3 regions of the Jeotgalibacillus marinus genome follow, and region 3 is predicted to be linked to each of the others. Evidence: riboswitches for the same ligand, from Rfam matches in the RefSeq annotation. Region 3 holds a riboswitch; each other region holds the start of a gene.

Region 1 (10,647 bases), on a different contig from region 3:
GTAATATGTACTTTTTTACATCTAACTTTTCTAAAAAGTTCGGTTGACTTGGTTCAAATATATTCATTCTTCGCACAGAGAACGTTAAAATCTCTGCTTCAGATACTTCTACCGCTTCTTTTTGAACATCAAAATTAGGATATTTTCCCGTACCTAGCAATAATCTTGACTTAAATTCATATGATCCAATCTTTAACATCTTCATCCGCCTCCTACAAAATGTACTAATTCAACTTTATCCCCGTCACAAAGTCTCGTTTCTTGGTGTGATCCTTTTTCCAATATCGTTTCATTCCATTCAACGATCACTACCTTTTGTTCTAACTCAAAGTGTTGCAGTAGATTAGATACGGTTTCCACTGTATTCGGGACTTCTAACTTGTCCCCGTTAATCACTAATTCCATTTTCTCCACCCCTCACTTAGGCTAATTCCGTTACTAAACGATCTAATCGAAAAGGTGCCAAATTGACTGATGGCGTTTTTCCTTCAACCAAGTCGGCGATCACCTCACCGGTTATTGGAGCAAGTAAGATCCCATTTCTATAATGTCCTGTTGCGAAAAATAATCCTTTATATTCAGGGTGTTCTCCTAAATACGGTAACCCATCAGCTGTTTGCGGTCGAGTACCAGCCCACGCCTGCTCCCATTCTGCCTCCACAATAGACGGCATCAGTTTTTTTGCCTTTTCCATCAGCAAGGAGATCCCCTCTATCGTCACTGTTTGGTTAAATGTTCTCGGTTTAACAGTTGCACCAACGATGATTCTTCCACCTTGCTTAGGCACAAGATAACAACCATGTGAAAAGATCGTACTCGATAGCATCGGGCACTGTGTGACCACAGAAAAACATTCCCCTTTTACCGGATAGGTAGCTAGCTGTAATCCTGTTTCTGAGAGTAACTTATTACTCCAAGCACCACCTGCTACAACGACCTTTTCACTCATAAAATGACCTTCATTCGTCACAACACCCATAACTTTCCCATCTGAAATCTGAATGTTATGCACTTCCACAAACTCTTTGATAACTACCCCACGTGCCGCTGCAGATTTTAAGAAACCTAAAGCTAACTGAGGGGCTTCTACTTGCCCATCTTGTTCAATATGCATGGCACCAGTAACAGCATCAGACAATACTGGCTCTTTCCTTCTTACCTCTTCTCCTGTCAGCCAATCGGCTTGTTCCCCATGTTGTTGTTGAATCGAAATGACTCGCTTATATTCCTGCTGTTCCTGTTCATTTAAGGCAACCTTTAGCATGCCTTTATTTTTGAGCTCAATATTTATTCCACTCGTGTCTTTTATTTCATCTGCTAGTTTTGTAAACATCGCTCTACTTTTTCTTGCTAATTGAAAGATGGTTCCCTCTCCATCCAATTCCGCTTGAGCCGCTAGCATTCCCGCAGCAGCTCCAGAAGATTGACTAGCCAGTCGACCCTTTTCCAACAAAAGAACCTTTGCCCCTCTTTTTGCAAGGTTATAGGCAATGGCGCCTCCATTAACACCCCCACCTACTACGATCGCACCATACCTATCGCTCATCAAAATCACCTTTTCCTATAAAACTGTCTAACACATGCCATTGTTAGATTAACAACTTTCGATTATATTCCTTTACTGTTGCTAACGGATCCTCTGCTTCTAGTACCCCTGACAACACAGCAACACCCTTTGCCCCCGCTTCGATGACCCCCCTAACATTTGTAGGTTTTATTCCACCTATTGCAACGACTGGAATAGACACAGCATTAGCAACGATTGCTAACTGTTCTAAACCCCTTGAGACTGCTCCTGGTTTCGATTGCGTGGGAAAAACATGTCCAAAAATAACATAATCTGCACCATGTTCTTGTGCCATTTGAGCTTCTTCGATTGAATGAACCGAACAACCAACCCTTAAGCTCGCAAACTGTTTTTTTACAATGGCAACAGGTAAGGAATGGTAGGCTAGTTGCACTCCTTCTACCTTTAATGCATAAGCCACATCTATTCGATCGTTGATGATTATTTTAGATAACGGAACCCTCTTGTCCGTTAATAACTTCGCCATCTCGAATATCTCTTTAGCTGTTTTTGACTTTTCACGAATATGAATGGCATCAATATATGGATGGATCGAACCAACAATTTCTGCTAATTGTTCTGGCTTCTGCCTTCCTGTTGATATGACATGTAGCTTTTCTTTTCTCATAGACGATCTCCTCTAATGGAAAGCGTAGATCTTTTTTCAGATCAATAAAAAAACCACCCCAGCATTGGAGTGGTTTTTGGTTATATGTAAAAACTATAACTTACATTTTCCACTTCCCTACGCCAGCTCTAACTAGATCAGGTTCAAAGGGTCTGGATTATCTCCATCTCGGTCTTTAAAAGACTCCCCTAGTGTTTTTTTATTCTTTTGTATAAGACTAGAATAACATACCGCTATCATTGCTAAAAGAAAATACTAAAAGATTACTTTTCCTCACTAACAGTTGATGTAGATTGTATGTCACTATCAAATAATTCTTGCACCAGAACCGCGTCAGCGATGACAAGATAGTTTAGATTCAATGGATTGGTGATTACAATACTATACCAATTTATTTTACCGTCTTCAGTAGGCGCATCCTTCGAGAGAAATTAGTAGAAGAACATAACGGTATACGTCACGACAGCACGTTTTCTTAATCCTGACTTCTATCACCAGCTTATGGTTATCATTCTCAACTAAAATAATCAGGACACCTCAATGGCTAATCATAAACTTCAAGGTTAGTGGACAAAAAAACGGCATCTGCCACCGGATGCCGTTTCCCATTTTATTTATCTGGTATCCTAACCTCACCAAACGCTTTTTCTATTTGTGACTTAATGCATCTTCTTGGACTGGCCATTCCTCTAATTTGTAAGCCATTTCCCAAAACGAATATTCGTATTGACTACTAATCATAAAATGTTCTTTCATACGTTCAAGGTCCTCTGATGTAAGCGTTTCAGCAATCTTGTCTATTCTATTGATTTGTTCCTCGACTAGCGTTCTGAACCATTCCCCACCATATGCAGCGATCCACTCTTGGTAAATCGGTTCTTCAGGGGAACACGACTGAAGTTTCTCCCCAATTTCATAGTAAAGCCAGTAGCAAGGTAATATGGCTGCGATAATATCGCCTAAATGCCCTTGATACGCGGCACGATACATATGTGATGTGTATGCATAGGCAGTAGGCGACGGCTTGAAGTTCGCTTGTTCTTCTTCAGTAATTCCAAGACGACTTGAAAAGTTCTTATGTAAAGCTAATTCCGCTTCATACGTTCCTTGAGCATGAGCTGCCAAGCTATTTGTTGTCTCCAAATCGTTCGCCCTTGCCGCACCTAAAGCTTGAACTTTTGCAAAATGAGACAAATAGTAAGCGTCTTGCATGACATAATAACGGAAGCTCTCTAAAGGCAATGTCCCATCACCAATTCCTGTAACGAAAGGATGCCCGAAGCTCGCTTCCCAAATGTGATCTGATTCCTCTCTTAAAAGCTTTGAAAATGTCATTTTAGTAGCCTCCCCAATAATATTGTTTAACTCCCCTTACTTCCCCTGATCTATGGCAAATAAAAAACCACTTTCTTTACAAACGTTAGAAAGTGGTTGTATTGGAAAAATAATTAACATCATACTGATCCGCAACGCCACTTCCCTACGCTGGTGTAAACCAGATCAGGTTCTAAGGGTCTTAAAGCTTTACTTTAATCTCAACCTTTTAACAAGCAAACGATTTCCATTTACCTGTTGGAAGGTCCCCCTAGTGGAAGATATTACTATTCAATTGCAAAATAAAATGCTACATAGAAAAGCCATCCAGTGACCACTTATAAGTAATGTCGACAAAACCAATTGGTCCGAACGATGACTCAAACTGATTTTATCACAATTACTCGTACCTTTAAATACTTGTCAAACACGAAAGCAACAAGAACTCTATGAATACGTTAAACTGAGTCTCTCTTTCACGGCAATCTACGTCACGATAGCCTTGTTTGAAGGGTGCGAGCAATGGATTACGATTCCATTACTATTTTTCTATTAATTTGAATGTCATTTTTGTTCAGGCGTTTTTTAATGAACAGCATAACATAACGATCTGCCCCCCAATAGTAACTTGCTGAACCAACTAATAATAGAATCATTGCTACTGTCATTAAATTAGAATTTGTACTAACTGTTCCAGCTAACAAAAAATTAAGATTCATAAATGTTCCTGCAATTAAAGCCGGAGCCGTCAGACAACCTAGAATTAACCCAAGACCAACTAAAAATTCATCCCATGGAACTAACACATTAAATAATTCTACATTTGGTAGGGCGAAGTTTTGAAGAAATAATGCGTACCATCCCTTGAACGGCCAGGTTATCTCCACTCGCTTTTGCAAACGCTCCATTTTATTCATTTGTATTTGTAACATGGTCGTAACATGCCAGTTATATAATATGCGTATACTTGTAAGATCTACTTAGGTTGATAGAATTTACGAATAGTTAAACTCATATGAATAGCAGTCAAGCTATATGGAAAAAGGTCCTAGTAAAATAACACATAATGGAAGGAAGTCAATTTCAAAATGGACAAATCCCAAAAGCTCATATAAAATTTATGTTTAGGTTATAAGAGAAGAATGCTGCTCTTAGGTACCTCTTTGTTGTTAATATCTATTTTTATCATCCTAAATTCAAGATAAAGGGATAGCTATTGGAGTAATTCCCGTAACTGGCCTTGTTCTTCCATATAAACTACGGAGGAAGACAGTAGGGATTGTGTTAAACGTTCAGATTCGCACACATAATTTTTTATTCTACAAAAAAACATCGAAATGAGGAAATAAAACAAATGAAAAAGAAACTATATTGGACTCTAGGTATTTTCTTAGGAGTAGCCATTGTAATTATCGGTATAAACGCACTCTCTATTTATAACGCAGTTAAAGGGACTACGGATGAAATATATGTGCCTCTACCAGACAAAGACCAAGAGGCTATCACAACAACAAATAAAAAGTTAGAGAATAAGGAACCAATTACGATTCTGCTTATGGGTATTCATAAAACCGATGATGATGCGAGAGGACGAACTGATTCGATCATCCTTGCGACTGTCAACCCTGAAGATGAATCTGTAAACATGTTTTCTATTCCTAGAGACACCAGAACCGAGATTGTCGGGAATGATAGTGTTGATAAAATTAATGCCGCCTATTCTTTTGGTGGTACTCAAATGGCCATTGATACAGTTGAGCAGTTCTTAGATATAGACATCGATTTTTATATCAATTTACAAATGGAAGGTTTTGCAGATTTTGTCGATGCTGTTGATGGAGTTGACGTTGATAATGACTTTGAATGGTTCGATACACAAGGCCTTTATAAAAAAGATTATCTCTATAAAGAAGGAGAAATTCATTTAGATGGTGACCAAGCTCTTGGATATGTACGTATGCGTAAATTAGATCCACGTGGAGATTATGGAAGAGCAGACAGACAACGTCAGGTCCTTACTGAAATCATTAATAAAACAGCTAGCTTTTCTTCTTTTACACGATATCAGGATATTTTAGATGCAGTCGGAAGTAATGTGGAGACCAATCTTTCTTTTAGTGACATGCAGTATATTGCAAAAAATTACTATTCAGCAGGTAAAAATATAGAAAGTCACCAAATTGAAGGTGAAGACTTGGATATTGGTGATGGTGTTTCTTATCAGCAGGTTAGTGAAGAAGAAATTCAAAAATACCATAATATGATTACAAATCAGATAGATGATGAAACGAATTATGGATCAAATCAGATAGATGATGAAACGGATCATGAAACGGACCAACTAGATGATGAATGGAATTATGAAACAGATCTAGATAATGAAACGAATTACGAATCAAATCAGCTAGATGATGAAACAAATATATACCAATAGAAAAACTAAGCCTCCTATTTTAATAGGAGGCTTTTGTTGTCTTACTTATTATTTATAAATGGTTAGTTACAAACTATGAGTAACATTTGAACCAAAATAAAACTCTCACAAAGGAGAGTTTTATTTGACCGATGCCTTTGTTGCTAACCATTCCTTCGCTTTATCCAATTGCTTCGCAACTTGTATAAATCCTGTTCCACCGGCAGATTCACGACGTTTCACTGCTTGCACTGGATTAAGTATATAGTAAATATCTTCTTCTATCAGGATTGAGGCTTCTTGAAACGTACGAAGCGGCAAATCTTTTAAATAATTGCCTTGTCCAATACAAACTAATACTAGCTTCCCAACAATTTCATGCGCTTCTCTAAACGGCACACCTTTTGTGGCTAAATAATCTGCTAGCTCGGTTGCGTTTGAAAAATCTTCATTTACCACTTGTTTTAAACGCTCTTCATTCACCTTCATTGAATCGATCATACCAGTGAATATTTTCAGTGATCCCATTAGTGTGTGAACGGTGTCGAACATCCCTTCTTTGTCTTCTTGCATGTCTTTGTTGTACGCAAGTGGAAGTCCTTTTAAAACGGTCAACAAGGACACCAGATGCCCAAATACTCTTCCTGTTTTCCCGCGAACCAGCTCGGCCATATCAGGATTTTTCTTTTGCGGCATGATGCTGCTACCAGTTGAAAAGGCGTCTGACAACTCAATAAATTGGAATTCTTGGCTTGACCAAATGATCAATTCTTCAGCGAGTCTTGATAAATGTACAATCGTCATCGAGGCATTTGATAAAAATTCCACAATGAAATCGCGGTCACTCACAGCATCCATACTATTTTCATAAATTCCTGAAAAACCTAGTAATTCTGCTGAACGCTCACGATCAATCGGAAAAGTTGTGCCCGCTAATGCACCCGCTCCAAGTGGTGATAAATCAATTCGTTTCATCGAATCTTCAAAACGTTGATAATCACGTTCAAGCATCCAAAAATAAGCGAGTAAATGGTGTGCAAACGAAATTGGCTGTGCACGTTGCAAGTGTGTATAACCAGGTAATACCGTCTCAACATGAGCTTCCGCTTGTTTCGTCAAGGCTCCCTGTACAGCACGGATGAGCACTTGAATGTCTTTCACTCTAGCTTTTAAGTACAAATGCATATCCGTTGCGACTTGGTCATTCCGGCTTCTACCTGTATGAAGCTTACCACCTACTTGACCAATTTCTTTAATCAAGAAATGTTCCAAATTTAAATGTATATCCTCGTTAACAACTGAATATTCCAATTCACCATTCAAAGCTTTTTCCTTTAACACCGCGAGACCGCCTAAGATTTCATGTACTTCTTCGGCGGACAAAATTCCACATTCTCCAAGCATCGTTACATGTGCAACTGAGCCTTGCAAATCTTCCATCACAAGCTGTTGATCGAAGCCAATCGACGCGTTAAATTCTTCCACCCATTCTTCAGGTGATTGAGCAAATCTTCCTCCCCAAAGTTTACTCATGATACTGGCATCCCTTTTTTATGCACCATTGAGTGGACCTTTGTAGGTAGTCCCCAAAGCTTGATGAAGCCAACTGCTGCAGTGTGATCAAATTCATCGTCCACTGTATATGTCGCAAGTTGTTCATTGTAAAGCGAATTCGGTGATGTTCTGCCTTCAACAATTGCATGGCCTTTAAATAATTTTACACGTGCAACACCGTTAACATATTGCTGTGTTTCTTTTAAGAATGCTTGTAGTGCATGTGTTAAAGGTGAAAACCAAAGTCCTTCATAAATCATTTCAGTCATTTTCTTTTCAATGACTGGTTTGAAGTGTGCCATTTCTTTTACAAGGGTTAGATCTTCTATCTCTTTATGCGCATTCATTAACGTGACAGCACCTGGACATTCGTAAACTTCTCTTGATTTAATACCAACGAGTCTATTTTCAACGTGATCAATTCTTCCAACACCGTGTTTTCCTGCGATATCATTGAGCTTTAAAATCATCGTTGAAAGCGATATTTGATCACCGTTTAACGCAACTGGGACACCTTTTTCAAACTCAATTTCAATCAATTCTGGAGCGTTTGGCGTCGTTTCTAATGATGCGGTTAAATCGTATGCTCCTTCAGGTGGAGCTGCCCAAGGCTCTTCAAGTACACCACATTCGTTACTTCTCCCCCAAAGGTTTTGGTCAATGGAATACGGGCTGTTTAAGTTAACTGGAATCGGAATATTGTTTCGTTTTGCATATTCGATTTCCTCTTCTCTTGACCAACCCCACTCTCGTACAGGTGCAATCACTTCAAGTTCTGAATTAAGTGCTTGGATCGCTATTTCAAAACGAACCTGGTCATTTCCTTTTCCAGTACATCCATGTGCTACTGCTGTCGCTCCTGCTTGTTCTGCTACTTCAACTAACTTTTTTGCAATTAGCGGACGAGAAAGCGCTGATACGAGTGGGTATTTACCTTCATACATTGTGTGTGCTTGCAATGCCACTAAAGCGAAGCCGTGTGCAAATTCTTCTTTTGCATCAATGACATAGCTTTCAATCGCACCTACTGTAAGTGCTTTTTGTTTTACAAAATCCAGATCTTTACCTTCTCCAACATCCAAACAGCAAGCAACAACCCCGTAACCTTGATCCTTCAACCACTGAATGGCTACGGAAGTATCTAATCCACCAGAATACGCTAATACCACTTTTTTATTTTTAATCATATAAAGCAATCCCCTTTGTATTTTTATTTATTTTATTGTATATTTATTCTCAATGAGATAGATTCATACTAACAGGACTTTTTTAAATTCTCAATAGTTTTTCTTCTGAAATATAAAATTAATCTTTTCGTACAAAACAAAAAACATCCACCTTCACTAAAAGGAAAAGTGGATGTTTTTAGTCAAAAAATAACGAGAAAACGTTCACTTCATCTTGTTTCATCTCATTTACACTGCATCAAAATTGGCGTGTGACAGACTGTCCTTACAAAAATATTTACATGAAAAGTTGCTTAGCGCATTTAAAAATGGATCATTCGAAATTCCGTATCTCTGTGATTACTATGTTTTAAAAACTCATATTATTAAATCGATGAAATATTGTTGCATTTATTTTTATACATTATTATAATCTGTCTTATCTTATTTTTTCGAGGTGATGAGGAATTAAAAAATCCAGTCACAGGTACGACTTACGCAAGTTTCGAGCCAGCACTTGACTATGTAACGGTGAAAATTCCACGTTGGCCATTTGATCAATTCTCACAAGCCAACCGAAGACTAGGCACACAAATGAAAGCGACTGGAGAAGTAATGGCAATCGAACGCAGTATGGAAGCAGCTTTTCAAAAAGCGATTCGTTCACTTGATTTGAAGCTAGATGGATTTAGATTGCCTGCGCTGTCTACATGTAGTGATGAAGACTTACATGGCTTACTAGCCGATGCTGATGATCGTCGATTTTTTGTATTAATGGAGCTATTTATGCGAGGAACATCACTTGGTGCGATTCAGAAGGCAACAGGTATCTCCCCTTACTTCCTATCTGTATTGCAAAAAATTGTTCACACGAAAAAAGAACTGAAGGAATTCACTTGGACAGAAATAACGAAAAAATGTCTACACATGGCAAAAAAAATGGGCTTTAGTGATGCTGATTTATCTAGACTGTGGCGTGTGCCAGCTCACTTGATTAGGCAACAACGTAAAGAATGGGACATCACACCCTCCTTCCGCATGGTAGACACGTGTGCAGCTGAATTTGAAGCAAAAACAAATTATTTTTATTCAACATGGAGCGGCAAATCAGATACCCGTCATTCTCCTGCTAAAAAAGTGGCTGTAATTGGATCAGGTCCCATTCGTATTGGACAAGGAATTGAATTTGATTATTGCTGTGTTCACAGTGTAATTGCACTTCAAAAACTAGGTTATGAAGCAATCTTGATCAACAACAACCCAGAGACAGTGAGTACAGACTATGAGGTTGCAGACGCACTTTATTTTGAGCCTTTGACAACTGAAGATATTTTAAATGTGCTTGATTTTGAAGAGATTGACCAAGTGATTGTTCAATTTGGTGGACAAACGTCGATCAACGTTGCGAAGTCTCTTGAAGACGCAGGGTTTACGATTCTAGGATCAACTTCTGATATTCTTGACCAAATGGAAGACCGTGACCGCTTTTATTCTTTCTTGGAATCAATAGACCTACCCGTCATTCCAGGCTTTATAGCGAACCAACAAGCAGAGATTTGGCAGGCTGTATCAAGTATTGGTTACCCTATTTTGCTGCGTCCTTCTTATGTAATTGGTGGCAGTGGAATGGTCCTGCTTAAAACCGAGCAAGAATTAGATGATTATTTAGCAACTACTCAAATTGAATTCCCTGTTTTAGTTGACCGTTTTATTGATGGAAAAGAAGTTGAGGTTGATGTATTAACTGATGGGAAGAGTGCTTGGATAGCAGCTGTGTTTGAACATATTGAAGGTACGGGCGTCCATTCCGGAGACAGCATTTCTATCACGCCACCACTTACAATGCAGGCTAACATGCTTGATCACGTATGCGATGTTTCCATGCATGTTGCTAAGAACATGAATTTTGTTGGACTTTTTAACATTCAATTTGTTTGTCAAAACAACAGACTATACGTAATTGAAATCAATCCACGTGCGTCACGAACGGCACCGATCAGTAGCA
Region 2 (10,647 bases), on a different contig from region 3:
TTCATCTATTTTATCTAGAGCGTCCAAAATTTCCTTTTGAGCCCGTCTCCGATGTGACTGCATGACCATACGAGCAGCTTTACCGTCTTTTGCTCTCATACATGAAACCATTGCTTTATGTTCTACAATAGAACGATGAGGAATTGGACGATGTTTGATCGTAAATAATCGAGCTCTATAAGATTGATCTGAATAACTATCAATCACTGCATGAAGACGTTTACTTTTTGCGTATTCAATAATTGAAGAATGAAATAAATCGTCTAGAATGGACCACCCTTTTAGATTCCTTTTTTCAAGTTCTTCCTCCTGATTCTTAATGATTGACTCAAGTTTATCAAGTTCTGTGTCGCCTACCCGCATAGTAGCCAGCTCGATCGCAAGCCCATCCAACGTTTCGACAACTTCATAAATTTCCTTAAGATCCACCTTTTCAATCGGCTCTACAATAAAACCTCGTCTTGGAACCAGTCGAACAACACCTTCCGTTTCTAATCGTACGAGCGCTTCTCTTACAGGAGTTCGACTCATTTGGAGCACTTCACTCATCTCACGTTCTAATATTGCCTTTCCAGGAGGCAGCATTAAATCTCGAATAGCCAGTCTAATAATATGGTAAGCACGTTGAGGTAAACGATACTCACCCATTCCCTCTAAACGATCAATAAATCGCTGGAATTCTTGTACCCTATCATTTGATATAAGTGAATTCTCTTTTTCTACATCAGTCATTATATTTTTATTTTTCATCTAGCCTGCTCCAACCTTCAGTTATTGTCAAAACTACATTTAAGAAATCTCCGAAATTCGTTGATGTAACAGCTTTGAGCGACCAAAAACTAGTCACCTCTACGTGTAAAGTTACGACACACCCATTGACCTACAAAAAGGGTAAGCTATGTCTTCATTATTAACTTATTCGCTTACAATAATCAACCATCAACACCAATTTTAACTAAGGATACACCTTCGAAAATAGAAAAAAAGGAACACGTAAAATTGTTACAAATCAACAAAGTGTGACTTAAGTCACATCACCCAAAAACATAATTTAGTACATTGAAACAGTAATAGGAAAAAGTCTTACCGCTTAATCGTAACGAATGGCACGGCGAAAATGACGCTAACGGGTCTTTTTTAACTTCATCAACATATCGGGGTCTTCTCTCATAAGGTGGATAGTCAGCAAAAATAAAAAAACGAGGTGAAAAACGATGACCCTTCAAGAAGAAAAAGTCTGTTGTGCATGTAAAGGAGTGGGCTTTGCCCTTTGTTGGTTGGCACTATCAAACGCCATTATTATCGCCACAGCATTGTTGGTATTAGGTTTCGGAGAAATATGCGATCTCGTGGTTGTCATCCCTGCGATTATCGTCCTTATTATCGGGATTATTTTTGCGATAATTACCGTCTTTCTTATTGCGAAATTTGTACGCAAGTGTTTGAAAGATGAAAAGCATCACTGCTGAAAACACCGTTCGGAAAGGTAGAGAGGTGAGGGATTAAAAAACGTCCAAATGTTCAGTGACGGGTATTATACTCACGTTTGTTGGGGTACTCTTCATAGGTGTCGTCATCGTGGTAGGGGTCCTTGTCTTTAACGGAAAAACACTCATGGTGCCTGATGAATTTCCTACGATTTCAGATGCAGTTACGGAAGCCAATCCAGCAGATATCATATTAGTAAAAGCAAAAGGAAATGGTGATCCTTATACAGAAGAAGTCACCATTAGTAAAGAGAATATCAAGCTGATTGGGATCGGGAAAGTGACACCTGTAATAGATGGAGGTATTATCGGAAGTATCGGTATAACTATTATGGATACTTCTGGCGTATTGGTGAAGAATTTTATTGTTCAAAACTTTGATGATGTGGGTTTACATATACTATATTGACCGTCATCACTTAACCACTCTTACTTCAATTGGTAGGTGGATAGGTGGACTGGTGGACTGTCTTTTATACTTTATTTCCCATAAATAAAAACCCCTAGGCGAGAGATTATCTTCCTGGGGGTCATCTTGATCCGAACGGATGGAGTAACCGTACGTATCATGACAGTTGATATTAGTTTAGCACAATAATACAGAATATTCAATCAAAAGTTAAAAGCGATTATACGAAAAAATCCGCTGTTTCTTTGTTTTCGGTTATATGCACAACTTCTTGTTCTTCTATTTCTTTTAACAGAAGATACAATTCAACATTCCCAGTCTGACTAAACACTTCCCAAGTAATATCAAGCATTTGCCTCACACCTTTCATGTTATTCCATAAATGCACACACAACTTTTCTACTTTAACGTTCAACCAATAAGACTGAATATGACTCGAAACCTGTCCAACCCTTTATCCCATCGAAAGTCACATGTTCCAAAAATCACTCATTTTAGCGTTGTGATCTACTTTTCTAACAGTCTTTAAAATCTTCTTCATTACATCTTGGCGTGGAATATAATCTCTTTCGTTACAAGCCTTCCCCAATGTTTTTCTAGTAACACCTGATTCCTTTGAAAATTCAACTACGGTAATACTTCTCTTATCTAAAAAAAAACCAAATTTACTCCTCGGTTTTCCTAATACAAACATCTTTACCTTCCCTCCTTTTTTCACCTATCATTGACCAAGATGCGAAAAAAAATACCCAAAAAGAGAAATTATGTACTCATATTATATAAGTAGCGCCCCACACAAAATCCTACCCGTGAAGAGCAATCTCCAGACGTGCGAATTCATCAAGAGCTGAGAATGGTTCATCTAAACAACTGAGTGATTGTGGGCCCAGCAGACTCCGGATGATTCATAAGGATACGAGTGTTCCTACTCAAATATAATCTGCAAAGCTTTGTATACCCTCCATTCGATATATACAATACCTATATTGATTTCGATAACATCCTTTGTTATAACCAGGTCACATACAGACTCAACAATAGAGTTTTATACATCTTCCAAACGCTCCTGCTCTTCCTCACCTTGAATTTTATCAAGTAAAAATTCAAGAAAAACAAAAATGGTGACAAAACATATAGCAATGAAACTAGTTCCCACGACAGTAGCCTCTAATCTAACAGAATAGATATTAAAAACATTCATATAAACAATGAACACTAAAAAGTACAAAATCCACTCTTTTACATTAGTAGGTCCCAAATCTAATAACTTTTTCACTTTTATCCTATCTATCGTTATTAATACCTCAATTAATGCAAGTACAAATAGATTTAAAACAGTAAGTCCCATAAAAAATAAAACATTATCCCAGAAATTCGAATAATATTGAAAATTAACAAATGAAAAATTTGATAATAAATACACAACTCCAAAACATATACCAATAGAAATAGATATAAAAAACAATAAAACTACTATGATCGTTAACATAACAGCGACTGTCATTCCAATTTTTTTGCAATTCTATCATTATTTTTATTTGACAGAGGTAAAACTCCTTTCGTTTTTAACTGTATTGGGCAAGTAGAAAATACATGAAAAATGGCAGTATCATTGCTAAACACATGATTCCATTTTGACAAACTATATATCGGTCGTGATTAATGAGCGCTTAGACTGGCACTGGTACGAACTGCAATAAATAAAAGACAAAAATGTAAATTCTAAAGACTATCATTTGCAGATTGTCAAAAACGCCTTGCCGTGATCCATGGGGACCCAGCAAGGCGTTTTTAATTACCTTCATCTTCTTCAGATACAACTTCCTCTATAGGTGTCTTCATTTCCAGAATTTCAACCGTTTCATCATCAAACCCAACCGCTACACCTTCTACAGATATAGCTTCCACTATAGGTGTATCCATTTCCAGAATTTCAACCGCTCCAACCTCAAACCCAACCGCTACTTCTCCCACCTCTACTAAGCGATCATAATTTACACCCACCAAATAGTGGGCCGATTTGTTATTTGATGACTGTCCATTCGTTGGTGGATCTATTAGAATAAAAACAGTCAATGCAAACAAAGCCCACACACTAAATGCCGCTACTAGTTTTTTCATAGAGTCACCTCTCGTGTAATATTTTGATCCTTCATCCTTCTGTAGAGAATCCGCTCACTAATACCCGTGATAGAAGCCACCTCTTTCACTGTTCGCTCCTATAGGTATAATCAATCGCATGTTTGACTTTATGTTGTTCGCTGAATATTTGACTGGTCTGCCTTTGTATACCCCGTTCTTCTTTGCTATTGCGATCCCCTCAAGTTGTTTTTTTCGGTTCACGTCATATTCAAATTCGACTATCCTCCAAGCATCGTGACCATAAGCTTTCCCATCGGTGTTGTCGTGTCCAATACTCCTTCTTGAACCTCTCGTTCACCAATCATATCATTATTTATGACGTATGAAAATGGCAGTTCCTGTTCATTTACTGTCATTAACATGTACCTTAGTGGCAACAATAAAAAAACCACCAAATCGAAATGATTGAGTGGTAGCCAAACAACTGCTTGAGCTGACTGCCCCCATACGCAACCGATTTCCCACGCTTTTCTGCTACTTGAGAAGACATGGCACGAATCATTCCTATTTGCTTCCCATTGGCTAGTTTTGGAGCAGTCAGGTGATTGCTATAGTTCATTATAGATTTTCTTTTTCCATTGCAAGAACTCTTCACTCAACACAATGGACTCCTGCCTCGGTCTTGGAAAAGGAACAATAAACTCTTTTTTGACCTTTGCTGGTTTACCAGATAAGACGATGATACGGTCGGATAGATAGAGGGCTTCTTCAATATTATGTGTGACCAGTAAGATGGAGCGCTTGTATTCTTCCCAAATGGAAAGCAGCCAATTTTGCATCTCCAGCCGCGTAAATTCATCAAGGGCTGAGAACGGTTCATCTAAACAAATGAGTGATTGTGGGCTCAACAAACTCCGGATAAAAGCCACTCTCTGTTTCATCCCGCCGGATAATTCATAAGGATACGAGTGTTCATATCCTTTCAAACCTGCTTTTTCAATCATTCGCAAGGCTTCTGGTTCGTTTTTTTGGCCAACAATCTCTCCTCCAAGCAGAATATTGCTAAGGACTGTCCGCCATGGCAATAATGATGAAGATTGGGGCGTATAACTGATTGATCCCCTTTGTCCATTGATTCGTTCTCCATCCATCCAAATATCTCCCGAGTCTGGGGTATAGAGGCCGCCAATTAAATGAAACAAGGTACTCTTCCCACTTCCAGAAGGACCTAATATCGAAACAAATTCTCCTTCATTGACATGAAAAGATAGCTCTTCCAGCACCTTATTCTCCTCAAAAGATTTCGTTATCTTTTTCACACTGAGCTTATTCATGATTACTTCCCTCTCCCTTAGGCTTCCATTTCACGATTTTCTTCTCCAATGAAGAAATAATAGCAAAGAATGATAAGCTTAAAATCATAATTAGGAAAATCGCAACAAAGACACGATCTGTCCGAAATGAAGAAGAGGCAAGAGTCATATAAACCCCAATCCCTTCTTGAGCTCCCAGCCATTCAGAAATAACCGCACCCATTACGCTATATGTAGCAGCTATTTTCAGGCCTGAAAAAATCGAAGGTAACGCATATGGCCACTCTACCTTCCAAAAAATTTGTTTGTTTGATGCACCAGCCATTTTCATATAATGCATAAGCTCAGCACTCGTTTGCCGGAATCCATCCAATGCGGCAATCGTAATTGGGAAAAAACAAACTAACGTGATGATAATGATTTTTGGTAGGATTCCAAAACCAAACCATATGACTAACAACGGGGCCAAAACAATGATAGGAATGTTTTGCGACAAAATAATAACCGGATAAAATGCCTCTCTCATCGTTGGTAAGCGATGCAAACTAACAGCTACGATTAGACCGACAGCACTACCAATCAATAACCCGAGTAAGGATAGCTTGATCGTTGAAATGAAATGATGACTGTAATTTCCCCACCCTGCTATTGCCTCTGCCCATATTTCCGATGGTGCAGGAAGAAGCCACTTCGGTATTTCAAATACCCAGCTGGATAACTGCCAAATAGAAACGAAGAGGATGAGGACCAATAATGGTCTCCATCCTCTATGTAGAACCTTCATGAACGATATTTCTCTGTCAATTTATCCATCGAGGCACCGCTCGGCTGATAAAGGATTTTCACTTGGGAAATAACATATTCACAGCCGGCTTCCGTCATACGTTGGTTCATCTTCTCAATAACGGAGAAAATTTCTGTCAAATTCCCCTCCATCGTTGTTTCAAGTGGATGGACCTCATATCGTATTCCTGACTCATGAATGATAGCAATCGCTTCATCTACATATGGAATGGAATCTTCTCCATTTTTTGTTTTCGGTATAATTTGAATACTAACTAAAGAGTTACTCATCTATTCATTCTCCTTTTGGTAAAAATTCATTTGTGAAGGCTTTTTCCGCTTCCAGATCGCCTTCCAATAAACCATTTTCATTCATCCATTGTGCATAGTTTTCCCAAATCGTTTGATCTTGTATTCCCCATTGTGATGCATCATCTTGATACTTTGGCGACAACCATTGTTGACTTGCTTTAACCAATTCTGAGTCTAAATCTGGAACAGCCTCTATTAAAACATCCGCCGCTTCTTCTGGATGATCCATGGTATATTCATACCCTTTCGAAGTTGCTGCTACAAATGCACGAACGATATCGGGATTTTCTGCAATCAACTCCTCATTCGTCGTCAGAACAGGTGTATAGTAATCTAACTGATCTGAGTAATCCGTAAGATACTGCATATTCAATTCTTCCCCGCGAAGTTCCGCTTCAATTCCTGTCCATGCGTAATAGATCCATGTAAAGTCGACATCCCTTTTGACAGCTGTAAAAAAGTCTGCTTCACCTATATTCACAATATCCACTTTTTCTGCATCTGCACCCTCTTGCTTCATTAAAGAGGAAATCACTGCTTCTTCTATAGGATCTCCCCATCCTCCATACGTTTTACCTTCGTAATCTTGTGGTGAGGTAATCTCCTTATCTACAGGCGACGCAAAGCCAGATGTATTATGTTGAATCACCGCTGCGATCGAAACAATCGGTATATCTTGGACACGCGCTTGCGTTAAGGTTTCCTGAGCACTAACCCCAAATTCCGCCTGACCTGAAGCCACAAGCTGATCGGCACCTGCTTCACCTGGCAGTATGATCTCGACATCAAGTCCCTCTTCTGCAAAATATCCTTGATCTTGAGCTACATATAAACCCGTATGATTCGTATTCGGCGTCCAATCCAATACCACTGTGACTTCCTTTAAATTCTCTTCACCGTCATTTTGTTCAGAGCTATTATCGTCACTATTCCCACAAGCCGCTAGCAACAGAACAACCACTAGAAATCCTATCCATTTTTTCATTATCTTCTTCTCTCCCTCTACCAAATCTGTTAAAAGCATTGAACGATGGAACTAAAATGAGGGACATATCATATCAATAAGAAAAGCGCAAAACACCGCTAAAAAGGTATGCATACTAATCCCTTAAACATACGACAAAAAAGCACCATAGGCCGTTTACCTAGGGTGCATATCAACATAAATAAGAATGTTTAAATATGTTCCCTACGCTGGTTTTAACCAGATCAGGTTCCAAGGGTGTGTATCTTCAGGATACGGTCTCAACCAGCAACACTGGTCCCCCCACATGTTTCAGTTATGAAGTTCGTTCAAATGCTTTATCAGTGTTTAACTTTGCCACAGATCTGCATATGTTTCAAGGGATAAGTAGAAAAATAGAAGTGAGAGTTCATTTTTTCCTTCTTAACCACCATTATAACTGGTGATAGATCCCCTCATGAAGGCAAGGCAAGGGAAAAACGGGAGGTAAAAGGAATTCTTCTACATAGTGATAAAGGTGCCCAATCAGTTACTAAAGAAGCACCAGAAGAAAGCAGATAGTCCCAAAAGAAGAACTGTTGGGACAATGCATCTGGAAAATCCCTTTAGTCATTTTCCGTAAGGCTGAGGAGGTTATGTATGCCGTTCGCCGATACAACCATTTTTATATTCACCAAGATTCAAAAAGAAAAACAACCTGAGCCCTTATACATATAGAACTCAGGTTGCTTAAAATATGCTTTTTTAATCTGTCTACTGGACAGGGGTCACTTCAAAAAAGGTGGTGTCTTTCTTTTTATTCGTATAACTTATTATTCTACTTCTCTTGCTGTTACGCTGATTTCTGTGAGGTAGAACGTTGTTTTTCCGCCGAAAAATGAATGCGTACCAACCGTTAACCAAAGATTAGCGTTTTGATCTGTTGTAATAACGAAAGGCTCATTTTCATTGTTTACATTTTTCAATTCATACGTTTCAAAACCTAAACTTGTAGGCTTTGCCATATCACCAAGCATGATTGCATCTGTTCCGGAAACCAATCCCATACCAAGATCCATATTGATCGCGTAGAATGATCCACGTGGACCATCAATCATTCTTGTTACCTCGCTTTTTGGTTTGAACGTTGTCACTCCCGCTTTAATCGCTTGATCATCAGCAGGGCTTCCATAAAGACCACGGGAATCTTTTGGAGCGTTCGTGGCGATATTCACATCAAATTCAACATTGTATGTTGTGTTTGGTTTTAAATCTAAATCTGCATCCACTTTTTTTGTCGTGTATAAAAAGTTTTGAACACCAAAGTTGTTACTACCCATCAAAAGACCTTTATTACCTTCTATTTCTTCTGGAAGATCGGACAAATAATGTTGATGTTCAATCATATGTGGTTCACCCGCAAATTTAAGATAGTCAGAAATACCCGGTAAAAAGTTATGATCCTGTTCATCAAACGAATATGAAACAGTATTTTCTTGATTTATCGTTGCTTCATGATCTTCTTTTTCTGAAGCCATTGCATGTGCTCCACCCATTAACATAGTCACTGCTAAACCGGATGTAATGATTTTCTTAAACATAAGATCTCCCCTTTATATAATGATCGTTTAGAAATCAAACCATTTTATCGTCTTCCAATTTTCCTAAGTTATAAAATAAATGACCGTTCCATCTTCGTGACGAAACGCTATATAGGAATCTCCCGGAATGAAATAGACCAAGTGATTAACGATTTCAATATATAGAGGAAAGAATACCTATAACAAAGACCGACCACCAAAAGATAAGTCGGTCTTTACTATGTACGTTATGAGTATTCGATCAGACGCAGTGTATAATGTCCTTTATAATTCCTATTGGAATCATCAAGGGTTTTAAAGTTTACATGAAAGTACGCTAGTTTACATTCTGCCAAATTATATTTCCATTGTCCAAATGTCCTAAATCGGTATAAAGTAAACCATTTCGTGTGTATAAATTAACTATTACCCCATCATCCATTACAGCCAAGTCAAGACTTGTGCTATAAAACGAATGTATATTATCTGTATTATCCCAATCTATTTGATTTCCAACGCCCAAACTACCTATAGAATATTTCATAGCAGGAAGAAGAGGACCAATAGGCACAGGCAAGCGTGCTTCTGACGAAGCCATTGCTAGAATTTCACCATTATTCAATTGAACAACAGAGGCATTGTCACCATCTATAAACTTTTTATTGTCTGACCAAGCTAATGTGCCTCTGACTGCATCCAATGAGCCTACACTATAATATGTTGAATTATCATCTATATCTTCACTCAAAATTAACATAGCGTGATCATCTAACGCTGTTACAGAAGGGTTTATGTTATCAGATTCAAATTCACGTTTTTGATCCCAAAATATTCTATCTGAATCTACGTCACCTACTGTGTAATCGATTCCGAAATTTCCAGCGTTGTGAAATTCTACAAACCACCCACTTTCTAAATAGGCACCTGTAGGTTTAACTCGTACTTCTGAATTATATTCAACATCTTTAACACTCCAAGTAATTTCTGATGGTTCCTTATAATCTCCTAAAGCATAATAGGTTGATCTATCAGAAACATCTTCATAAACCATTATTATACTGTCTCCATTAGTAGATATCTCGGGTGAATTTCCTGGACCGAAATTTTTTCCAGTGCCCCATATGATATCATTCTCAGCGTATTTTCCAATTTGAATAAACAAAGTGTTATTATCAGAATAAGAATGAATTATGGTCTCTTCATCAAGAACAGCTATGGAGGCTTCAGTACCTATTGCAATTGCGATACCTACATCATCATAAGAAGCGTGAGATGTAACAGGTGAAACAAATGGAACTGCGAGTAATAAAACTAATAACATCTTTGTAAATATAGAAAAACGATTCATCTTTAAAACATCCTTTCAAATTTGATATACCACCAGAGGTGGCTGATTTAAAGTGGAACGGCATGAGTTCGGCTACCCAACCGAATGGTGATCATCTTTCTCCGTCATTTGCTCTTGCAACCTCTCAATCAATTCATCCACTGATTCTTTCGAGTCAATCACTTCCACTCGATACCCATTTCTTCAAATTTCTTTTTTCGCTTTACCTGCAAAGTGCGTAATTCTTTACCTGAGATTCATAACCTATATAGGCAATACTAATGTCATATTCTTCTGTTTCCGAAGTACCAAGTCATAATTCATATGGCGTATTATCTCCAAACACACCTTGTTGTCAGCGCTTTCATTTTTAAGAGGGTCAGAAGATCCTTCTTTATCTACTTCGGCGCT
Region 3 (10,647 bases):
GCAAGTGCAGAACGAACTTGGTTTTGATCCATTGAAGGAAACTCATTCCACACGTCGTCAATGGGTGTGATGGGTCTTGCTTTAAGCTCTTGTTCAAAATAAGAAGGGTAAAGGAAATCTCCATGAATGACTTTCCCGCCAAGTGGGTTGATTTTCCCCATAATCGTTTTTAATAAAGTTGATTTACCGACCCCATTACAACCGACAACAGCAATTTTTTCGCCACGTTCAATCGTCACATTGAGCTTAGGTAGTAGTGGTTGGTCATAGCCAATTTCAAGTTCTTCAGCTTCAATGACAAAACGACTGCTTCCACGTGATTCTTTAAAGTCAAACGTTGGTTTAACGGCTGTTTCAGGACGGTCAATTCGTTCGATTCGGTCCAATTGTTTTTGACGACTTTTCGCACGGCCTGTAGTCGAGTAACGTGCTTTGTTTTTTGCGATAAAGCTTTCTTGCTTTTTAATGAATTCCTGCTGCTTTTCGTACGCGTTGATATGCTGATTTTTATTTAGTTCAGCCAACTCTAAAAATTTATCATATGTCGCTGTGTAGCGATTCATTTTCGTAAATTCTAAGTGGAGAATAATATCCACGATGCCATTCATAAACGAAGTATCATGTGAGATAAGTAAAAATGCATGCGGATATTCTTTTAAATACATTGACAGCCAATGGATGTGTTCTACATCCAAATAGTTTGTAGGCTCATCCAATAACAAAACTTTAGGCTTTTCTAAAAGTAGTTTCGCAAGTAATACTTTTGTACGTTGACCACCACTAAGTGCAGCAACGTCGCGATCTAAACCAATCGCATCAAGACCTAAACCACGTGCAACTTCTTCGATTTTTAAATCTAACGAATAGAAATCACCTGCGTCTAGCGAATCTTGAACTTCAGCCATTTCTTCAAGCAACTGCTCGAGCTCTTCTGGCGTTGCATCAGCCATTTTTGATGTGATGTCATTTAGCTCTTCTTCCTTTTTAAACAAGGGAAGGTATGCATCTCGAAGTGTATCACGCATCGATCTCCCAGGTGCTAACCTCGTATGTTGGTCCAGGTAACCGTAGTGTGTGCCTGGTAGCCATTCTACTTTTCCTTCATCGTGTATGAGCTCACCGGTTAAAATGCTCATTAACGTGGATTTGCCAACGCCATTCGCTCCAACAAGTCCAATATGTTCTCCATCTAAAAGGCGAAACGATACGTCTTTAAAGAGCGTACGATCACCGAACGTATGTCCAACTTTTTCTACATTTAAAACACTCATTTGTGTAAATTCCTCCGATATTCATAAAGATCTCACTCCATCATACGGCATTTTACGGTTTCATCCTAGCAGAAAATCTTTCTAGGGGGGAGGTAAACAGTGGATGACTTAAAATCAATGCATGCTCTTTTAATATATAATAGAAGAAAAGGGAAAGTTCTTCTTTGATATTGTAGATCAGGTAGGGTGTTAAAAAATCTTTACACAATCAAATTAGAAACAGCATAAGAGAGGGCAAATAATCCTACCATCAATCCCACAAATAAAGCATCCCGTCTTTTGACTTGAATAGTTCGATACCAGTGGGTACGCGGTTCTCCAGTGAAACCTTTTGATTCCATGGCAATTGCAGTGCGCTCTGCTTTTCGGATCGCGCTTGCTAAAAGAGGGATGACAAAGCTTTTCCACTGTGACAAGCGTTCTTTCCATGTACGTGGTCGGCCAACTCCTCGTATTTGTTGTGCGCGTTGCATAATGTGAAATTCCTCTTTGATCAAAGGCAAAAATTGATAGCCAGCCATAATCCCATAGACCAAACGAGATGGGAGTTTAAGTTGCTGCATTAAACTCAGCATCATGACAGTTGGCTTTGTCGTTAAAACGAACAGTAGGGAAAGAGCTGAAAACAGGATGACCCGCAATCCAAGTGCTGCACTTCTAGCGAGCGATTCTTCTGTTAAACTGAGCCAGCCCCACTGCCAAAGCATCGTTTCATTTGCCATCAGTGCTTTATTTGGAAATAACATGGCGGTCCATACATAGCCAATTGCCATAAAGAGAAATGGCGCAGTGAGCAGTGCCCACGTTTTCCATGAAATACGAGCCAGCGTGAAAGTAATAAGGATAAGACCGAACCAAAAAAAGAGATAAAGAAACGGGTCCAAAAAAAACGCTAGAACGACAATCATGAATAGTGTTGTCAGCATTTTAATCGATGGGTTAATGGTGTGTAGCCACACGTGGCAGACCTCCTAACCACGTACGCAATTTCACAGAGGAGGGTAGAACGAGCCCGTGCTGTTCCAACGTTTCTTCTCCGAGTTGCCAAAGTGATGATGTCGGACCTTGAAAAATCTTTTTTCCGTCTGATAAAAGCAACGTACGATCAGCAACTTCCTGAACAAGCTCCATATCGTGGGTAACCATAACAGTCGTTTTTCCTTGCTGTTTTCTTTCTTGAATCATGCCAACAAGGTTTTTTAATGACTTTGCATCCTGTCCATAGGTTGGTTCATCCAATAAAAGAAGTGTCTGGTCATCAATTGTCATACTCGCAACGCTTAACCTTCTTTTTTGTCCCTGGCTTAAAGAGAGAGGGTGGTGATCTTCATAACCTACTAGTCCGATTGATCGCAGCTGAGACTGAATTCGTTCTGACACAATTTCTTCAGGTAACCGTTTTAGTTTTAAGCCAAAGCCAACATCTTCTTTGACTGTATGCTCAACAAACTGATGCTCAGGATTTTGAAATACATAGCCAATTTGACTGCGAACCTCTTGTGAAGAAAGGTGTTCTAGAGGTTTTCCTTGGAGATAAACCTTCCCTGTATAGCGGTTAAAGAGACCTGCCAACAAAAGGGCGAGCGTACTTTTTCCAGCCCCATTATGGCCACAAAACGCAATGGTTTCTCCTTGTAAAATATCTAGATCAACATTTTGTAAAATGTCTTTCCCTTCAACTGAATACGTGAGTGCCTCTGCTTGGATTAAAGGAGGGGTGTTAGTCTCTTTTTTTGGCTTAATTTTGATCTTTTCGTGAAGTAGATCGCATTGTTGTTCGCTCGCATGCTTTTTCCAATGTTTTTCCTTTACATAAACGCACTGACCGTGGATCTTCTGCACTTGAATAAAGAGTGGAAGTGCAATCGTCAACTCTTCAAAAACGTCATAATGATCACTCAGAGCTTTATCCATCGGTTTATCCAATTGAATGCGTCCGTCTGTATCTAGCAATAAAGCGCGATCAATCCATTCGACCCAGCCATGAAGATCATGATCAATCACGATGATAGTTAAATCAAACGTTTGTTTTAATTCAAATAAACAAGCAATTAGCTCTCTTCTTGATAAAGGATCGATATTGGCGAACGGTTCATCTAGTAACAAGATCTCCGTTTTCATGGCGAGTAGACAAGCAAGGGCCACTCGCTGTTTTTGGCCACCAGATAATTGGTGAATCGTTCGTTGTTCAAACCCATCTAATCCGACGCTTGCTAAAGAAGTATGTATACGCTGAACCATTTCGGTCCTTGGTAAATGGAGATTTTCGAGTCCGAAAGCAATTTCTTCTTCAACGGTCGTCTGACAAAATTGGCTATCAGGATCTTGGAACATCACTCCAATCTTTTTGGATATGGACCCAGCAACCCAGTTGGTAGAGACTGTTCCGAACCATTTAATTCGTCCATCTATTACACCGTTTCCGTTTTCTGGTAGTATCCCGTTCATTAACATTGTTAAAGTGCTCTTGCCAGCGCCACTCGGTCCTGAAAGCAGTACACTGTCACCTTGATTTACTACAAAGGAAAGTTCATTTAAAACAGGATCAAGCTCTTCGGAATGTCGGTAGGTTACCTGGTCAAAAGAGATGACGACGTGATCAAGACGCTTCTTCATATGTATCCCTCTTTTTAGCGCGTGCAATGGCATAGCTGTTCAATACGCCTGTTTGATACAGCCCATCAGAAATCCATTTCCCGAGTAAACCAGCTAAAATGGCACCACTTGCTAAACGCAGCACGAACATAAGTGTGACATAACCTGAATCTAGCGCACCGTATCCTGAAATAAAATAGCTCCACGCAAAACTTGTAACAGACGACCCCATACCAGCAAGCATCAGTACCCAAACACTCCAACGTTTGTAGCGTGTTGCAGCAAAGACGGCTTCAGCTCCAGCACCTTGAACCATTGCGGTTACGATTAGCATTGGACCTGTTGCACTTCCGATTAACACCTCGACCGTACCAGCAATCGTTTCAGATAAAAATGCTGTACCTGGCTTACGAAGGATGTAAGCAGCGATAATCGAAACGATGAACCAAATACCAAAAATCCATTCATAGCCAATCGGTCCCATTATTCCGGCCATCACATTACCTAATTGAACGAATGCAAGATACACCACACCGAAGACAACCGCTAAAACAGACAAGACAATTATTTCAGAGAGCTTCCATTTAGCTAACATTTAATTTTCCTCTGATTTGTGAGAGGGACTATTGATGCTCATGTTTACTGTCATCACGATATGTGCGCTGTTACTTTTCTTGGCATTGTTAAAAACATCCTCTAATGTGTTAAAAACATCATGAATATCTCCATGAAGGCCGCTCGCATAGTGAACGCTTTTATTTAGTGTGCCGTGGTTTTTCGCCAACTCAACCTGATCCATGATGGTTTCCATATAATCTGGATCTCCCATTGGGTAAAGAGCAAATTGAGAAGAAACGTATTGTTTAAGATTTTTGACGTTGGGCTCATTTAAACGAATATTATCTTCTGCCATAAACGTGTCACCGTCAGAATCACCTGGGCAACCAACTGAAAATGTAGCAGTTAAAACGACATGAACACCTGTTTTCGTTGCGTGAAGAACCATTGCTTTGACCACGTCAAAAACGTGTTCTTCACGTCCTCGGACCAAGGTGCTCACATCGTCGGTGAAACGCCAAGTTTTCGAGGTATCTACTTTCTCAAAAGCTTCATTGATAAGAGAAACAAAGGAATCGGACATCGGGTGAAGAGAAAAGCGACAGCCGACAATTTGACTTGTTCCACATGCGATTCCTGTGCCTGGTGTTTCAGGTGATTGAGTATTTGACATATATAATTCCCCCTGATGATGTGTTTTTAGACAAAACAAAAAGCTGCATCCTTGAAAGGAAATGCAGCTACTTCATCATCAAGTCGGACGTTCGCCAGTTACTGTGAATGATGAGTCACCACACTTCCCCACGCCAGTATTATCTGGATCGGGTAATGAGGGATCGGAACAAAATGTTCTCATCACAGCCCTTACGAGCACCCCTAGTGTATCGACTTTCATATGCAGTTTGTTTGCCACGTTCATCATAATGGTTGATGTACTTCTTGTAAAGTAGCAAATTATACTTCTGCTCACGAAAGGTTGCTAATGCAACTACTTTTTTGCTATAATGGATTGCAGATGAAATAAACGGAATGGAGAGTATAAAGATGGAAAATCAACGATCATATGAATCGGCTGGACGGTGGCTGTCTACTGTTCATCGTTATGGATATATGCACTTAAGCAAAACTTTCGACGAGTATGGGCTCGGTGAGGGACAAGTGAAATTTTTGATGGTATTGTTCGAAAAAAAAGAGCAGACGCAGGAACAGATGGCGAATGTACTTAATATTGATAAGACGACTACGGCTCGCGCAGTGAAAAAACTTGAAGATGAGGGCTATGTAACAAGAAAACCTCATGCTACAGATCGACGCTCACACCTTGTCTGCTTAACAGCAAAAGCCTTGGACATGGAGCCGATGATCAGATCTATTTTGAAAGACTGGACCAATACATTAACAGAAGATTTTACGGATGAAGAAAAAGTCATTGTAGTTGGTCTTTTAAAAAGAATGGCCACAAATGCCATCGCTAAAATCAAACAAGAGGAAGGAGTGAAAGAAAAATGAAACAGCAAAGTACTCAGCTAGGAACGGATAAAATACCTAAACTTATGATGCGATTTTCGCTTCCGGCGTTTATAGGAATGTTCGTTATGGCATTATACAATATCGCAGATACATTTTATATCGCACGAGGCGTGGGCACACAAGCGGTAGCTGCACTTTCTATTTCTTTCCCGCTTCAATTGATCATCACAGCCTTTGCAGCAGCTATTGGAATTGGTGGAGCATCTATTATTTCTAGAAGACTTGGTGAGGGGAAATTAGGAAAAGCCAATGAAGTGTTCGGTCATGTTATGTGGCTCGTAGGGTTATTTAGTATAATAATGGTTGGATTGTCATTAAGCTTTTTGGATCCGATTTTAGTTGCATTTGGAGCAACACAGGATGTTCTTCCTTATGCGAGTGAATATATGTCAATCATTTTGTATGGTGCTCTTTTTCAAGCTTTTATGATGGCATCCAATAATATTGTTCGTTCTGAAGGAAATGCCAAAGTGGCCATGCTGACAATGATTATTTCAGCGGGATTGAACATCGTGCTGGATCCAATTTTTATTTTCTGGTTAGACATGGGGGTAGCTGGAGCAGCCATTGCAACCGTTATTTCACAAGCGGTAGGGGCAGTTTGGATATTCTTGTATTTCTGGACGGGAAAAAGCTCGCTTACGTTTAAATGGATTGGACTAGTGCCAAAGTTGAATGTTGTACAAGAGATTGTTGGGATTGGTTCAGCTACGTTTGTCCGTCAAGTAGCAGGAAGCTTTATGTTTATCGCTGTTAACTGGATGCTAGTGTTGCATGGTGGTGATACGGCTGTGGCGATTTTTGGAATCATTAATCGAATCATGATGTTCGCAATCATGCCCATGTTTGGAATTGTTCAAGGGATGCAGCCGATTATTGGCTACAACTATGGTGCCAAGCTTTATCATCGAGTGAGTGACACGTTAAAGCTTGGAATCATCATCTCAAGTGGACTGGCAACGTTTGTTTGGGTTGTAACGATGCTTTTCCCTGGAGCTATGATGTCTATTTTTTCAACTGATCCGACAGTGGTTAAAGGCGGAGAAGAAGCAATGCGTTGGGTATTCCTTGCCGCACCAATCATTGGTTTTCAAATGGTTTCGGGAGGTCTTTATCAAGCGCTCGGTAAGGCAAAAATATCGCTTGTATTATCAATGTCTAGACAGCTGGTATTCTTAATTCCGCTCGTGCTTATTTTACCATCCTTCTTCGGTTTGGTGGGTGTTTGGATCGCCTTTCCTATAGCGGATATTTTGTCATTTGTACTATCGCTGTTCTTCATTTGGAGAGATCGTTCAACCCTATTTCAAAAAGCACCTGCCCAGGAGAAATTGCGTGAGGTGGAAGTGAATGGATAGGTAAGAAGAAATTTGTGTATATGAAAGGGTGGAAAGTGAGTGCTTCATCATATTGAGTTGTATGTTTCCGATCTTGAACGAACAAGAGAATATTGGACTTGGTTATTAGATGAACTTGGCTATGAGTCATTTCAAAGCTGGGAACACGGATTTAGCTTAAAGCATGGTGATACTTACATTGTGTTTGTACAGGTTGACAAAGAACACTCAGAAGCTGGGTATCATCGCAAGCGAGTGGGGCTGAATCATTTGGCTTTTTATGCATCATCAAAAAAGCAAGTTGATTCACTTGCCGCTCAAATAAAAGGGCGGGGGGATCGTTTGTTGTATGAAGACCAGTACCCATATGCTGGTGGGCCTAGTCATTATGCTCTCTATGCGGAGGACCCTGACCGTATAAAAGTTGAAATTGTAGCACCTCTTTAAAGCGGATGTGCTCGTTTAACCTCGGTCGGCAAGAGACGTTGCTTACAAATAAATAATTCCTAAAGTTTTTATAATAAAAGAACGATGCTCAAAAAGTGCATCGTTCTTTTAACTTTATTAACTCCCCTTACAAGTGTAGTTTCCTCAGTTCCTCTAGTTCCGCTTCAATTATCACGAGTCTTTTTTCGGCAGATGTTGCATCAGCTCCAACTGATTCATGCTTTTCTAAATCATCCTGCGCACGAACGTATTCCATCTTTAACTCTATAATGCGTTGTTCAATTGTGTTTTTATCCAAGTTAATGCACCTCATTTAATCTATTTTTTTATTTAGTATAGCAAATGGCAGCTCGCTTTTTTTGTTGTATTAAAGATTCCTTAAAATGCAATCAAGTTTTCACTCAGACGCTTTACTTCCACTATCTTGCTTTCACTGAGTCCAACGGCTTATACTAATCTAGAATTGTATCAAGTAGTCCGTGAAGTTAGGAACAGAGAAAAACCAGATAAAAAGAGCGATATGCCTAGATTATGCGCATGTGATAATTTTGCATCATTTTACCCACTCTAATGGAGCCGGGTTAAATAAAAATAAATTGTACAGTAGGAGTGGTAATACATATGAATAAACGTACAGGAGCTGTTATTGGGGCAACTGGGTTAGTAGGGCAGGAGCTAGTCAAAGAGCTTTGTAGTCGAAATGAATATGAATCAATTATCGTGATTACAAGACGCTCTGTAGATCAACACCACCCTAAGATTAAAGTAAAAAAAATTGATTTCAACGATTTAGAGAGCGCAGACATTGGACCTGTAGATGATGTATTCTGTTGTTTAGGGACGACAATGAAACAAGCAAAATCAAAAGAAGCGTTTCGCCAAGTGGATTTGGATTATCCAATTCAATTTGCTTCGATTGCCAAAAAAAATAATGCACAACAATTCCTTGTTATTTCAGCAATAGGTGCCGATTCATCATCTATCTTTTTTTATAATCGTATAAAAGGCCTGTTGGAAGAACAATTAAAAGAAATGGACTTACCACGATTGCAAATTTTTCGACCATCACTCCTGGTTGGCGATCGAGAAGAATTCCGCTTAGGAGAAATAGTTGGTGCTAAAATGATGGGATTGATAGGTTGGACAATGGTTGGTCCGCTGCGTTCTTATCGCGCTATTCACGCGGAGCAAGTCGCACTTGCCATGGTTGAAAACGCCTTAATGCCACCAAGTAAAAAAGTTATCGTTCATAATTCAGCAGCTATTGAAAAAGTTGAACGTATAAAAGAATGATAATCACCAAATGCCGGGGCAAGTTATTTGCATTCCTACGAAGATATTAAACAAGAAAAAAGAATTCGAATCTGGAAGGTAATATCAACAATAATGTAGAAGAATAATTTATGACTATATTTTAGGATTAAGATGTATCGAAGCCTGAACGATTTTTTCAAATCATGGGAAGATGAACCTGGATCAACAAGTAAGGTTCTAAAATTTTGACTGACGAATCACACTGAATTCTATCCGTCATTATACGTTTTGAGCCATTTTTATCAAGGCTTAACAGATAATTTGTTAAGCCATAAAACGGGCGCTTTTCTTGAAAAAAGATGGCGTCTTTTTTGATAGTGCTTTACGGGATTTTCTCCCAGCTCGTAAAAGCGTAGGCTACACGCAATCTGTTCTTAAAGCATGTAATCCATCAGTGTAACTCATAAACTTCTTTTTAAAGTAGATTTTTTTATCCATGAAGGGGGTTGTTGTGATGTCGCATGAGGCTTTCGATTTTATCAACTATACGTTTATATTCTTTTTAGTCATTTCGATTGTTTTGTTTTTGATCGTTACTTTTTTTAGTAAGCATTTTAAGCTAATTAATTGGGTTACTGTTGTGGTCATTTCATTTATTTTTGTAGTGGTTTCTATGTTAGATCTTATCGTATTAGGCTATGCGGCAGATGAAATAAACCTAGAAATGTATGAAAATTCATATTTGTTTATAGCTATCGTTCTTTTGTCAGTCGTTAATATTGTTATTTCTTATAGAAAAAGATAGTAGAAGTGATCCTGTAGGATCTATCTGATGTCGTGCCACTCCAATTGGGATGGCTTTTCTGTTTTTAGGCACATGAAAAGGCAATTGGTAAAAAGTATTCAATATAAAATATAAACATTTCACAGAAATAATATTTCTTCTTATTAAGATTGATGATTTTAATTGTATTACACAAAACGAACGTTTTATGGTCTCTTCAACACTTTTGAAATCAAAGTATTCAAAATCAGCTATAATAAAACTATTTACACAATGGGATGGTGGTGATTGAGGTGGCAAAAAGCGCAAAGGGAAAAACGAATGCAATGAGGAAGCTGGATTCAAGCGGTATTATGTATGAAAGATTTCAATACGATATAGATGATGGATTGCTGGATGGCGCTTCCGTTGCGGTAAAAATAAACCGAACCGTTGAAGAAGTGTTTAAAACGCTTGTCACACATGGGTCTTCAAAGCAAGTTTATGTTTTCCTCGTGCCGGTGCAAAGAGAACTAAGTTTAAAAAAGGCAGCATCAGCAGTTGAAGAAAAGAAAATAGACATGGTGCCTGTCAAGGATATTCAATCCATAACAGGTTACATTAAAGGTGGTTGTTCGCCGATTGGCATGAAAAAAAAATATCCAACTTTTGTTGCTAACCAAGCTACAAACTTGTCTTCGATCATAGTAAGTGCAGGGCAAGTTGGGACCCAAGTCGAATTGAGTGTGTCGGATTTACTTCAAGTGACAGAGGCTAAACTAGTTGATTTAACTTAAGTAGTTAACAGTTTTAATAGAATAGGAAAAGAGCCCGACAAAAGCGGACTCTTTTAGTGATTTTTATCTCCCCGATGAATTGTCGCCCACAACAA

The links. A riboswitch is a leader RNA that binds a small molecule or an ion and turns the genes downstream of it on or off. The one in region 3 is predicted to bind thiamine pyrophosphate.
Region 1: it holds a riboswitch for thiamine pyrophosphate, as region 3 does, so the genes downstream of both, tenI (thiazole tautomerase TenI) here and AB1471_RS03855 (YkoF family thiamine/hydroxymethylpyrimidine-binding protein) in region 3, are expected to answer to the same signal.
Region 2: it holds a riboswitch for thiamine pyrophosphate, as region 3 does, so the genes downstream of both, AB1471_RS12320 (ABC transporter substrate-binding protein) here and AB1471_RS03855 (YkoF family thiamine/hydroxymethylpyrimidine-binding protein) in region 3, are expected to answer to the same signal.

Annotation. Positions count from the first base shown of each region.
Region 1 is NZ_JBFMIA010000017.1:11,559-22,205, forward strand. It holds gene AB1471_RS13805 (thiazole synthase) at 1-199, opposite strand, end outside; gene thiS (sulfur carrier protein ThiS) at 202-405, opposite strand; gene thiO (glycine oxidase ThiO) at 422-1,546, opposite strand; gene tenI (thiazole tautomerase TenI) at 1,590-2,195, opposite strand; TPP riboswitch at 2,293-2,395, opposite strand; gene tenA (thiaminase II) at 2,844-3,530, opposite strand; TPP riboswitch at 3,656-3,792, opposite strand; partial or broken gene AB1471_RS13830 (Crp/Fnr family transcriptional regulator) at 4,037-4,415, opposite strand; gene AB1471_RS13835 (LCP family glycopolymer transferase) at 4,864-5,943, shown strand; gene argH (argininosuccinate lyase) at 6,064-7,455, opposite strand; gene AB1471_RS13845 (argininosuccinate synthase) at 7,452-8,663, opposite strand; gene carB (carbamoyl-phosphate synthase large subunit) at 9,048-10,647, shown strand, end outside.
Region 2 is NZ_JBFMIA010000012.1:9,581-20,227, reverse strand. It holds gene AB1471_RS12385 (GntR family transcriptional regulator) at 1-750, opposite strand, end outside; gene AB1471_RS12380 (hypothetical protein) at 1,215-1,469, shown strand; gene AB1471_RS12375 (hypothetical protein) at 1,579-1,896, shown strand; gene AB1471_RS12370 (YqzL family protein) at 2,117-2,248, opposite strand; gene AB1471_RS12365 (transcriptional regulator) at 2,366-2,590, opposite strand; partial or broken gene AB1471_RS12360 (ABC transporter ATP-binding protein) at 2,715-2,798, opposite strand; gene AB1471_RS12355 (hypothetical protein) at 2,942-3,385, opposite strand; gene AB1471_RS12350 (hypothetical protein) at 3,688-4,017, opposite strand; gene AB1471_RS12345 (hypothetical protein) at 4,257-4,418, opposite strand; gene AB1471_RS12340 (hypothetical protein) at 4,406-4,597, opposite strand; gene AB1471_RS12335 (ABC transporter ATP-binding protein) at 4,587-5,312, opposite strand; gene AB1471_RS12330 (ABC transporter permease) at 5,305-6,075, opposite strand; gene AB1471_RS12325 (thiamine-binding protein) at 6,072-6,365, opposite strand; gene AB1471_RS12320 (ABC transporter substrate-binding protein) at 6,370-7,371, opposite strand; TPP riboswitch at 7,556-7,665, opposite strand; gene AB1471_RS12315 (hypothetical protein) at 8,163-8,930, opposite strand; gene AB1471_RS12310 (hypothetical protein) at 9,247-10,257, opposite strand.
Region 3 is NZ_JBFMIA010000002.1:169,658-180,304, reverse strand. It holds gene AB1471_RS03875 (ABC-F family ATP-binding cassette domain-containing protein) at 1-1,271, opposite strand, end outside; gene AB1471_RS03870 (energy-coupling factor transporter transmembrane component T family protein) at 1,472-2,230, opposite strand; gene AB1471_RS03865 (ABC transporter ATP-binding protein) at 2,211-3,887, opposite strand; gene AB1471_RS03860 (ECF transporter S component) at 3,871-4,461, opposite strand; gene AB1471_RS03855 (YkoF family thiamine/hydroxymethylpyrimidine-binding protein) at 4,462-5,097, opposite strand; TPP riboswitch at 5,206-5,312, opposite strand; gene AB1471_RS03850 (MarR family winged helix-turn-helix transcriptional regulator) at 5,469-5,933, shown strand; gene AB1471_RS03845 (MATE family efflux transporter) at 5,930-7,312, shown strand; gene AB1471_RS03840 (VOC family protein) at 7,352-7,738, shown strand; gene AB1471_RS03835 (SE1832 family protein) at 7,866-8,036, opposite strand; gene AB1471_RS03830 (oxidoreductase) at 8,360-9,031, shown strand; gene AB1471_RS03825 (hypothetical protein) at 9,507-9,797, shown strand; gene ybaK (Cys-tRNA(Pro) deacylase) at 10,070-10,552, shown strand.